Regions from separate parts of the Pseudoalteromonas sp. NZS127 genome, predicted to be linked through region 2. Evidence: predicted binding sites of a transcription regulator. Region 2 holds the regulator's gene; the other holds the start of a gene.
The links. The regulator LexA, encoded in region 2, represses DNA repair genes until DNA is damaged. The targets are predictions, from matches to a motif close to TACTGTATNNNNATACAGTA.
Positions count from the first base shown of each region.

Region 1 (6,330 bases), on a different contig from region 2:
AAGCCTGTTGCAATTTATTAGTGGAGGCGAATTTGGAAACAGGAATGATTATTTCACTAGCATTATACTTTGTTGTAATGCTAGGTATAGGATTGTATGCATTTAAGCAATCAACCAGTGATGTTTCAGGTTACATGTTAGGGGGCCGTAATTTATCACCAAGTGTTGCTGCGCTATCTGCAGGTGCATCTGATATGAGCGGTTGGTTACTTATGGGCCTTCCCGGCGCTATGTATCTTTTTGGTTTGAGTAAGGTTTGGATTGCGATTGGTTTAGTACTTGGTGCTTGGGCAAATTACTTCTTAGTTGCACCTAGGCTTCGTGTTTACACTGAAAAAGCGAATGATTCAATTACGATCCCGGATTATTTTGCAAATCGCTTTGCGGACAATAAGAATATATTACGTGTTATTTCAGCTATTGTTATTATTGTTTTCTTCACACTTTATACCTCATCTGGCGTGGTTGCTGGTGGTAAGTTATTTGAAAATTCATTTGGAATGAGCTATGAAGTTGGCCTTTATGTTACTACTGGCGTTGTAGTACTTTATACGCTTTTTGGTGGTTTTTTAGCGGTAAGTTTGACCGACTTTGTACAAGGTTGCATTATGCTTATTGCGCTATTAGTAGTACCAATAGTAACGTTTACTATGCTTGATCAGCCAGTAATGGAAACGCTCGCTAATGCAAGCTATGACCTGTTACTTATCTCGCCAAAGGCCAGTGAAGTTCACTCTCTAAATATGCTAGATTGGTTTGCTGGTGGCTCTACCATCGCAATTATTTCTGCGTTAGCTTGGGGCTTTGGTTACTTTGGTCAGCCTCATATTATAGTACGCTTTATGTCGGTACGTTCAGTTAAAGATATTCCAGCAATGCGACGCATTGGTATGTCTTGGATGACATTATCTGCAATAGGCGCAGTACTAACTGGTTTATTTGGGGCAGCCTTCATACTAGAAAATGAAATGCCGATAAATGATAAAGAAACAATATTTTTAGTGCTATCTGAATTGGTTTTTCATCCATTGATTGCTGGCTTTTTATTAGCAGCTATTTTAGCGGCTGTAATGAGTACTATCTCTTCACAATTGCTAGTGTGTTCAAGCTCGTTAACTGAAGACTTTTATAAAATATACCTGCATCGCGAAGCCTCTCAAAAAGAGCTGGTTTTTGTTGGGCGTATTAGTGTGGCATTAGTTGCTATGTTTGCTATTTACTTAGCTTACGATAGAGATAGTTCTATTTTAGACTTAGTGAGTAATGCGTGGGCAGGCTTTGGCGCTGCATTTGGACCACTCGTATTGTTTAGCCTTTACTGGAGAAGAATGAACTTTGCTGGCGCCTTAGCAGGCATGTTAGTGGGGGCTTCAACAGTACTTATATGGATATACGCACCAATTACTATTAATGGTGGGAGTTTAAGTAGCGTTATTTATGAAATAGTCCCAGGCTTTATTTTATCAAGTATTGCGATTGTATTAGTTAGCTTAATGACCAATGAGCCAGCTAAAGAAATTACAACCTTATTTGATGAAGTAGAACAAGAACTATAAAAAGTTATAAACAAAAAAAGGGAGTAACTTAGGTTACTCCCTTTTTTATGCAAAATTTATTAACTCGCTTTTTTGTCGCTACTTTCTTCTATGGGTGCAACATTATCTGCTTTTTTGCCTTTTACAGCAGCTTTAGGGGCTATAGGCTCTTTGCCACCTTTTAATATTGTCATGAAGTCATCTTTACTTTTTGCCATTTCTAAAGCGAGTGACTCTACTTGTTGCTCACTTAATGGTACATCAACTTTTTCTAGCAAAATTTCAAGCGACTCTGCAATATCGAGCATTTTATCATAGGCATCAGCTTCTTTTTTGGTAGTAAACGTCATGCGCTCGACTCCGTTTCGTTCTACAACATATTTAACAACAACAGCCATGATTTCTCCTGCTTACTTGCGTGGCATATAGTATATATAAACCATTAGATTACTGTTTTTATGTACAGTACAAGTTTGTGCTTAAATTTGCAAGTCCCCTAATTAATATTAAGTGATAATAGTTGACAACAAAGATTAACTTTACTTTATTTAACTTAATCACTTTTGTGTACCGTTGCAGTTAAGGATCTCACAGGGAGTGAATGTTAGGTTTAAGTATTTAATAAAGTGCAGGTGTAAAAAGCCTTTTGCGTTATGACTTAAACATATAAACAACAAAGTAAATGTTCATGTATGAACAAAAAAGGAAGAAAGATGAAAAAACTAAAATATAGTATTTTAGCTGCAGCTTTTTGTATGTTGCCAGTAACTCTTACCTACGCAAATGTTGATACCTCAGCAATAACTCAGCAAGTAAAACAGGCGGCTTTAAATATTAATACTGCTGATGTTAGCCAGCTATCTAAGCTCCCTGGTATTGGTAAGAAAAAAGCACAAGCTATTATAGATTATCGCGAAGCAAAGGGTAACTTTACATCGTTAGAGGATTTGAAAATGGTAAAAGGTATAGGTAAAAAATTAGCTGCAAAGCTTGAAGGTAAGGTTTCGTTTTAAGTTAAAAAGGGCGCGTTAAGCGCCCTTAGTATATTGGGTTAATGCTTCACATAAATGCTTTTTAGCAAAGTTAATTTCAATTGGAGTCGTTAGTAGTGGGTAACACAACCCACCGAGTAGTAAAAAAGGGATGAGTAACCAGCCTTCAAATACGGCAAATATTAAAAACAGCGGACTGAGTAATAATAATTTTATAATACGAAGTAGTACTTTATTAACAGGTGAAAGCATACTTAAAGAAATCGCTATAACAGCTTGTCTGTCACGTATTTTTAAATGTTTTAGAGCATTAATTTGGCTTGAAAAAAACACAAGCATTACAGCGACCTTTTAGTCATTAAGCGACTCGTTACCAGTAAAAATAAAGTGGCTGCAAACAGCGCAAATATTACTTCCATCCATGCCGGCATACTTAGCCACGCAAATTGCCAGTCAATGTTTCCGCAATCACCAGTGGCTGCAAAAAAGCTTGGGATCCACTCATGTAATGGCATAAAGGCAGGAAAGTTAGGTTCAAACTCACAGCTAAATGCAAAAGGATCAGTGGTTGTTTGCATTTCGATATGCTCGCGGGCAATTATAAATCCCCAAACACTAGAAACAGCCCATACACTATAGGCGAGCAAGCGAACCCCTCTATGCTCTGGATTACTTGTACCAATAATACCTGCAATAAGTAAACCTAATACCGCAGTACGCTGATATATGCACATGATACATGGCGCCAATCCCATTTTATATTGAAAAAACAGTGCCGTTATTTCAAGCAGAAAAACAATACCACTAAACAAAAGCCAAGGAGTACGTTGGGTGGGTAATTGTGCAAGCCAGTTCATAATAAATCCGTATTTAAATAAGACGTTAGATTATGACGTAGGATAAAGTTAGGGGCAAGCAAAACGACTTAAAGCCTACCCACATGCATTTATGATGATTAAAGTTAAGGTTATAATTCTAAAAGCCAATAAAAATCCAGTAATGTGAATAAAGAGGTAACCCTTTAAACGAGTAAAGTATGTGTGTGAGGTGACTTTATGTAATAAGTTAATAAGGCAAGGCGCGAACTTAAAGTAAATAACTACTTAAAATGTATCTAGGGTGAATATATAAGTGCTTGCGACAAGTGTTAGTAAAAAATATAAAGTATTTTATAGACACAAATATTTTAATCGCATACTGGCAGTAATATGGCGTACTTTACTTGTTACTTGAGCGTCGTCTGGTACAATCAGTCGGTTAATCGTATGTAGTAGTGTGAATTAATTCGAGTGGGAATTGGATGAGAATTTTTAAAGCGAAAAGCCCAGCAGGATTTGCTGAAGAATACATAGTAGAGTCTATCTGGAATGGCGATTTCCCTCCTGGATCTATTCTACCTGCTGAGCGTGAACTCTCAGAGTTAATAGGTGTTACCCGAACGACGTTACGTGAAGTATTACAGCGATTGGCTCGAGATGGCTGGTTAACTATTAAACATGGTAAGCCAACAAAAGTGAATAACTTTTGGGAAACGTCAGGACTAAATATTCTTGAAACGTTAGCACGTCTTGATGAAGATAAAATGCCAGAGTTAACCGACCAGTTACTCTCTGCACGCACTAATATAAGCGCAATTTATACGCGTGCAGCTATAAAGTTAAATCCAGAACGTGTGATTGAAATTCTCTCACAAAGCGATGAGTTAGAAGACAGTGCGCAAGCATTTGCTGATTACGATTATAAAGTGCATCACGAGTTAGCTGTTGCAGGTAATAATCGTATTTACGTGCTTATACTCAATGGCTTTAAAGGATTTTATTCAAAAATAGGTTGTCATTATTTTTCAGATCCGGGGACGCGTGAGTTGGCTCGCCAGTTTTATAAAGACTTAACTAAATTGGCCGAAAATAGAGAACACGACGGTGCGATCATGATGATGCGTAAATATGGTCATCAAACCGGTGAAATTTGGCAACAAATTCGTGGCGATATGCCCAGCGACATAATGGATTAAACCTATTTTAAAAGCCTGCATTTGCAGGTTTTTTTGTGTCTTCATTTTATTAATACTTTATAACCAAGAAACTGAGCTAATAAAATAAACCCCATCACTTTTTAGCGTTCAGTATTATCGATGGGAGGAATCGTTAAATACGATTGTCATTTCGCACCAGTTCTCTCTAGAATAATAATAATTATATGTGCGCTATTGGTTTTTAAGTTTTAGAGCCCATATAACTATCAGCATTGCATAAGCAATTGACAACAAACTCAAAATATTTGGAGAATAAAATGGGTGTATTAGTAGGCCGCCAGGCACCAGACTTTACCGCTGCAGCAGTTCTTGGTAACGGTGAAATTGTAGATAGCTATAACCTTCATGAAAAAATTAAAGGTAAAAAAGCAGTTATTTTCTTTTACCCACTAGATTTCACGTTTGTATGTCCTTCTGAACTTATTGCATTTGATAAGCGTTATGAAGAATTCCAAAAACGTGGCGTTGAAGTAATTGGTGTTTCTATCGATTCACAATTCTCACACAACGCATGGCGTAACACTGCTGTTGCAGATGGCGGTATCGGTAAAGTTAAATATGCACTAGTTGCAGATATTAAACATGAAATTTGTAAAGCATACGACGTTGAGCATCCTGAAGCGGGTGTTGCGTTTCGTGGTTCTTTCCTAATTGATGAAGAAGGCAATGTACGTCACCAAGTAGTGAACGACTTACCACTAGGTCGTAACATTGATGAAATGCTACGTATGGTTGACGCGCTAGCGTTCCACACTGAGCACGGTGAAGTATGTCCTGCTGGTTGGACTGAAGGTAAAAAAGGTATGGATGCAAGCCCTGAAGGCGTTGCTAAGTTCCTATCTGAAAACGAAGGCGATCTATAATTTAGCTCTCGTTTTAAATAAAAAAACCGCCAATTGGCGGTTTTTTTGTTGCTTCTAATTTAGAACGAGAAGCTTACTTTAGTATAAATATAACGACCGCGTGGGTTATGAACCCCAGACGCATAACCGTAAAGGTCAGAATCGCCATCACCAATTGCAAAAGGAGGCTCTTCGTCAAACAAGTTATTAATACCTAGTGATAATTTAGCTGACTCAGTGATACGGTACGACGTTTGTAAGTCAACCAACACTTGTGAATCAATCATACGTGATGTATTGCTATCAAAATCTAAGTTACCGTCAAAGTCGATATCAGGTGTGTCTTCAAACTCACCAACATAACTTAAGTTAACATTAGTATTAAAGTCGCCCACTTCCCAGTTAGTTGAGAAAATCCAACGATGCTCAGGGTAACCATATTCACCAGAGTAATCACGGCCATCTTTTTCAAATTTGTTTTGGTAAGCCCACTCTAAATTGAATTTCAATAAACCTAAATCATCCAATGAATGATTGTAATTTGCTGAAAAGTCGATGCCAGATACTTCTTGTGAAGAGACGTTTTCAAATGTGCTATAGATTTTTTGAATTGAACCTAAGCTTTCACCATTAGTAGGCGGTAAGCGAACACATACAGTACTGTTTTGGTTACCACACTCGGCAGCATAAATTGGACCAAACTCTTCTTGGTCAATTTTATTGTCTTGGGTGATGCTCCACACATCAACACTTAAACCAAACTCTGCGCTAGGGGCCCAAATGAAGCCGACGTTCCAAGATTCAGACTCTTCAGGTTGTAAGTCTGCATTACCAGAGAATTGAATGTTGTAATCAAGTGCCTGACAGTCTAAGCCCGTTTGTTGACAGCGTTGAGTATCAATAAAGAACTGACTTTTTTCTGATGG
Region 1 covers NZ_JADYWN010000002.1:281,471-287,800, reverse strand. Annotated here, with positions in the region: gene putP (sodium/proline symporter PutP) at 45-1,556, shown strand; gene I6E78_RS03220 (YebG family protein) at 1,616-1,933, opposite strand; gene I6E78_RS03215 (ComEA family DNA-binding protein) at 2,249-2,548, shown strand; gene I6E78_RS03210 (DUF6170 family protein) at 2,564-2,866, opposite strand; gene dsbB (disulfide bond formation protein DsbB) at 2,866-3,384, opposite strand; gene fadR (fatty acid metabolism transcriptional regulator FadR) at 3,828-4,541, shown strand; gene I6E78_RS03195 (peroxiredoxin) at 4,820-5,425, shown strand; gene I6E78_RS03190 (TonB-dependent receptor) at 5,485-6,330, opposite strand, start outside.
Region 1: I6E78_RS03220 (YebG family protein) is a predicted target of LexA. The motif match lies at 1,984-2,003, and genes of this name have one in related genera.

Region 2 (6,330 bases):
ACGCAATTGACGCCGTGGCATATACCATGGAGGAATAACCAAAAAGTTTTTTACGCGAAAAGGTAGGAACTATAGTAGAAATAATGCCAAAAGCCGGCAAAATCATTATGTATACTTCGGGGTGGCCAAAAAACCAAAATATGTGCTGAAACATCACCGGATCACCGCCACCAGCTGCATCAAAAAAGCTGGTTGCAAAGTATTTATCGGTGAGCACCATGGTCACTGCACCTGCGAGTACCGGCATAACCGCAATTAATAAAAATGCCGTTATCAGCCAAGTCCATACAAACATAGGGACCTTCATCCAAGTCATGCCTGGGGCACGCAAGTTAACTATGGTTACAATTACATTAATTGCCCCCATAATGGAGCTAATACCCATAATATGCACAGCAAATACAAACATGGCGGTATTGTCATTACTGTAGGTTGTGGACAGCGGCGCATAAAAAGTCCAACCAAACGCAGGACCGCCACCGGGCATTAATAGCGATGATAATAAAATTAAAAACGCGAATGGTAAAATCCAAAAACTCCAGTTATTCATTCGGGGTAAGGCCATATCAGGCGCGCCAATCATTAATGGCACCATCCAGTTAGCTAAGCCAGTAAAGGCCGGCATAACGGCACCAAATACCATAATCAACCCATGAACCGTGGTCATTTGATTAAAAAAGTGAGGATCGACTAATTGCAATCCTGGCTGAAATAACTCAGCGCGGATCACCATAGCCATAGCACCACCAATAAAAAACATAGTTAGCGAAAAAATTAAGTACAAGCTACCTATATCTTTATGATTAGTGGTATATAACCAACGCTTAAAGCCTTTAGCAGGATGATGAGCGTGGTGAGCTTCATTAATGTCAGGTTGTTCTACTATGCTACTCATTAGTTCGCCTCCCCATCGGCATCAAGTGCTGCCTGTATTTCACTTGGTTGAATTACATCACCGGTATCATTACCCCATGCATTACGCTTATAAGTAATTACCGCTGCTAATTGCTTTATAGAGAGCTGTTTAGCAAAGGCTTGCATGGCTGTGCCGGGGCTTCCGTGAATAACAATATCAATGTGGTCTTTTATATCGCCAAGCACTATCGGGCTGCCTTTAAGTGCAGGAAAAACGCCTGGCAAACCTAACCCTGTGGGCTGATGACATGCAGCACAATTGGCCATATACACTTGCTCACCCAAAGTCATTAATTCTTCTTTAGGGAGTGTTTGGTCAAGTAATGCAGCATCTGCTGCTGCTGCTTTTTGCTTTGCTTGTTTAGCATCTGCTAGCCAAACTTTAAAATCGGCCTCTGACTTAGCCTCTACTACCACTGGCATAAAGCCATGATCTTTACCGCATAGCTCAGCACACTGACCGCGATAAATACCGACTTCGTTTATGTTGGTCCACGTTTCGTTAATAAACCCCGGGTTTGCATCTTTTTTAATAGCAAAATCGGGCACCCACCAAGAATGAATAACATCGTCGGAGGTCATTAAAAAGCGTACTTTTTTATTGATCGGTAATACCAGAGGCTTATCTACCTCAAGTAAATAGTTGGGGTTTTTATCGGCTAGGTTAGCAATTTCATTTTGCGGTGTGGCAAGTATTGAGTAAAACTCAACATCTTCCCCCATATATTCGTAATGCCATTTCCATTGTGAACCAGTTACTTTAATAGTGATATCCGCTTTACTGGCATCTTCCATCGCTATTAATGTTTTAGTTGCGGGGACTGCCATTGCTATTAAAATAACAAATGGAATTGCTGTCCAGAGTATTTCTACTTTGGTACTTTCGTGAAATTGAGCAGCAACTGCTCCTTTAGATTTACGATGATGAATAAGTGCCCAAAACATAACGGCAAATACAATCACGCCTATTACACAGCATATTAAAAATATGGTCATGTGTAGTTGATAAACATTATTACTTATATCGGTTACGCCTTTGCGCATATTATATTGGCTATTTGCCAATGCTAACTGCGGAAAAACAAACAATATAAGCCACAAGGTAGAGCTCAATTTACCCATGTGACAGCTCCTTTAATACTGTTGCGAGTGCAAAACAAAAAGACATAAGCTTTAAATGCCAATTTGTTATTTTTTATTTTTGTATTGCTGCCGGATATATAAATATATTTTCTCAAAACTAAAGCTGTGAGTTATTGTTAGTCCAGCCCATTAACAATTAGTTAATAATTGAACAACTAGCAAGTTTTAGTTTGAAAAATAATCAAATAATATTAGGGGATTAGCGTAAATATGGGATTTATTTAATTTTGTTCTAAGCAGGAAGTGAGCAACAGCAAGGGTTACAAATAAAAAGACAGCGATAACGAGTATTAAATACTTAAATGATAAAAAACATAAACTTAATATAATTTTTTCATTGCAGCGGAATTTTCACAAAAAAAAGGCAAAAAAAAAGCGCACTAAAAAGTGCGCATTAATTATCTGAGCTATTAAATTATGCCGATATTTTACATAGCTATAACAGCTTAATTGTCACATCCAGTCAGCATTACGAATAACCCCAACAGCTAAGCCTTCAATATTAAAAGATTCCTTTTCAAGATCCACTTCTATCGACGAAAATTCTTTATTTTCAGCATGCAATAATACTTTTTTGCCTGCTTTTTCTAAGCGTTTTACCGTTACATCGTCATCAACGCGGGCAACAATAACTTGGCCATTTTCGGCAACTTGAGTGCGATGAACAGCCAGTAAATCACCATCCATAATACCAATATCTCGCATGCTCATACCATTTACACGCAATAAAAAATCGGCAGCGGGTTTAAACATTAACGGGTCAATTTTACAATGGCTCTCAACATGTTGTTGCGCCAAAATAGGTTCGCCGGCAGCTACACGGCCTATTAACGGTAAACCAAGTTGTTCTGGTTCATCTTCTTCAATAAGTTGAATACCACGGCTAGCGCCTGGTTTCATTTTAATAGCGCCTTTTTTAGCCAGCGCTTTTAAATGCTCTTCTGCTGCATTAGCACTTTTAAAGCCTAATGTTTGTGCAATTTCTGCGCGTGTAGGAGGCATACCAGTGTCTTTAATAAACACTTTAATAAGTTCGAGTATTTGCGCTTGGCGGTTAGTTAATGGTCGCATACAACTGGTTTTCCATACAGTACATTTAACTGTGAGTATATACAGTTATCTGAAAATCGCAAATTTAAATTACTCCTCGCCTTTGCTGCCAAAGGTGGCATTGGTCTAAGCTTAAAATTACCAAGTAAATTACAGATAAAATTACGCAGATCACGATAGTGTTAGTTTTACGTTACATTAATTACATAACTACTAAGTTGTTGCTGTTATTAAAAATTAGTTAGCTATCGTTTTTGTAATGGGCCTTAACTTCATCAATGTGAATTAACGGAGAGTGTTATGAATATCACTGTAGCGGTAATAATTAACGGTCCTAAACGTAAAGTATGGGCGGCAATAACTGACATCGAAAACAGTGCCAATATGCTGTCTGGCATTATTGATGTAAAAATAATCGAGAAGCCACCACAAGGGCTAGTGGGCCTAAAATGGTTAGAAACACGAAAAATTTTTGGTAAAGCAGCCTCAGAAACCATGTGGATCACCGAAGCTGTTACTAATGAATACTATTGCACTCGCGCAGAAAATGGCGGGGCAGTTTATACCACTAAGCTGTCACTTACCGCCGCCGAACCTAGCACCTGTTTAACCATGACTTTTTCTGATAGATCTGAGTCTATTTGGGTAAAAATGATCTCTGCAGTGATAGGTTTTTTTCTTAAAAGTTCGATGCGTAAAATGCTAAAAAAAGATCTCGATGAAATTAAGCACTATGTAGAAAGCAAAAAGTAGCACTGTATTACCATGCAGTAGCTGCACTAATTTGGCTATCATATCGCCATGAAAAATCGTATTATCGGTTATCGTTTTCAACCTTTAAAGGAGTAACAATGAGTATTTGGCATCAACCTATTACTTTAGCGTTTTGTAAGCAGTTAGACCAAGGCATAAATGGCCAAGGTACACTGATGAAAACCATGGGGATTGAAATAACTGAAATTGGTGATGATTACTTAGTTGCCACTATGCCAGCAATTCCTGCGCACCATAACCCTATAGGCATGGTGCATGGCGGAGCAAACGTGGTTTTAGCCGAAAGTGTTGCCAGCTACGCGGCTAATTTTGTGGTCGACTTCACTAAATTTTATTGTGTAGGGCAAGAGATCAGTGCCAGCCATTTAAAAGCCTCGCGTAATGGCACCTTAACCGCCACCGCAAAAGCGTTTCATATTGGCAAGCGTAGCTCAGTATGGGAAATAAAAATAACGAATAGTCGCGGCGAGCTTTGCTGCGTATCAAAAATGACCGCAGCTGTTGTAGAGCGCAAAGGCTAAGGCTATTTTTCTAGCGGGTAAATAGTAATTTCCATGCCTGCACCAATTGCCGATATACGTAATAATGTATCGGCGTGCAGCGCTTGGTTAAAACACTTTGGCGAAGTGCCCGATTCAAAACCAATATCAAAGGTACGGCGCGAACAACTCAACCATTGCTTAAGTGCAGCCCGCGAGCATGACTCTACTAACTCACATAAGTGGTTAATTGCTTTATCCGGTGAAGATATTTCGCCTGTTACTTCTATACGCGCTAACTGACGGTATTCGTCTTTATCATAATGTAAAATAGTGGCGATTTTTTTTAGGTCAGCTACAAGCACGCTAATATCTTGCTTTGACTCAAGCTCTAGGTCTACATTTAAAAATTGAATTTCCGACATTGTCTGCTGTTTATCCTCTAATTAGTTCGCTGTAAACTTTAACGCAGTTTTACGCTTATACCAAATCAACTCTGCAATATTCACCTTTTTTATCTGAATAGTCGGCTATTTTTACGCATTTATTGACGCTTTACTTACTCTTATTTCACGAATAAAAAATATTTAAGCACCAAAAGCTCACTATTATAAAAGTGCTGAGCTAGCTCCATAAAAATAGCTAGCTACTCGCATTTAAAATTTAACCACTATTTTTTATTCTAAATGTTTAAATCGACTTAAGTGCTGCTTTAACATTTGGTTTTCAGCAATCAACTCATCCCGTTCATCCAATAATTGTAAAACCAAAGCAATAGCAGACCAATCTAACGATAAGTCATGCTGAATACGCGCAGCCTTTTTAACTAAGATCACTGTTGATACCGTAAATTGCCATTCTGTAACGCGCTCGCCCTCAATAGGAATAGCAATGCTGTGCTCAACCAATTCATATAATATGGCTTCGCTAATATCACTACTCACACACAATTCTTGGCTAGTGAGTAAATTGCCTTGTGGTGCCTCGATAATTTTCATTATGACTTGCTCCAATTGCTACGGGGGTCAAAATGGGCTTTTTCGGCCAGCTCTTGCCAAAGCTTTTTGCTAACATCATCACTCAATGCTGGATTAACAATTTTAATCACAGCAAATAAGTCACCTTTGGCTTTTTTACTAATTAACCCTTTACCTTTAATGCGTAAACGTTGACCCGATTGACTATTAGCTGGAATAGTTAGTTGGATTTTTCCGGCTAATGTAGGTAAATTTATTTTAGTGCCCAAAGCAGCTTCCCATGGTGCAAGAGGTACCACTATGTTTAGGTTATGCCCCTCAACGTCAAATAATGGGTGAGGCACTAAGCGAATTTGCAAATACAAATCGCCATTAGGGCCATTTGCCGAACCTAATCCACCTTGGCCTTTTAAGCGAATGCGTTCGCCATTAACCGAGCCGGCAGGAATTTTAACTTTAAGCGATTTTTTAACTTCAGATACACGGCCACTACTGTCTCGCTGCGGCAGCATAAACTCAATTGGTTTAACGGTATCGACTAACGTTTCTTCAAGAAATACCGGGAATTCAATTTCCACATCTTGTCCTTTTTGCGCACGAGCGCCACCAGTTCTGCCCTGCCCGCCATGGTTAAACCCACCTGCGCCGCCAAACATAGAATTTACAAAATCAGAAAACTCCTGATCGGCTTGGGGATCACCTTGCTGATAATGGTTTTGTGACGAGCCATAGCTACCGCCATAATTTGCTTGCTGCTGAGCACGGTTTTGTTGATTACGACGTAACACATCGTATTTAGCGCGCTCTTCTTTGTTGTGAATAACTTCGTAAGCTTCACCTATCTCTTTAAACTTTTCCTCGGCTTGAGGTTCTTTACTTACATCTGGATGATATTTTCTAGCTAGCTTTTTATAAGCTACTTTAACCGCTTTATCGTCTGCATCGGGCGATATTCCAAGCACGGCATAATAATCTACAAATTTCATTCGCAA
Region 2 covers NZ_JADYWN010000006.1:144,008-150,337, reverse strand. Annotated here, with positions in the region: gene ctaD (cytochrome c oxidase subunit I) at 1-895, opposite strand, end outside; gene coxB (cytochrome c oxidase subunit II) at 895-2,037, opposite strand; gene lexA (transcriptional repressor LexA) at 2,512-3,129, opposite strand; gene I6E78_RS08145 (SRPBCC family protein) at 3,409-3,861, shown strand; gene I6E78_RS08140 (PaaI family thioesterase) at 3,960-4,403, shown strand; gene I6E78_RS08135 (hypothetical protein) at 4,406-4,786, opposite strand; gene I6E78_RS08130 (chaperone modulator CbpM) at 5,039-5,359, opposite strand; gene I6E78_RS08125 (DnaJ C-terminal domain-containing protein) at 5,359-6,324, opposite strand.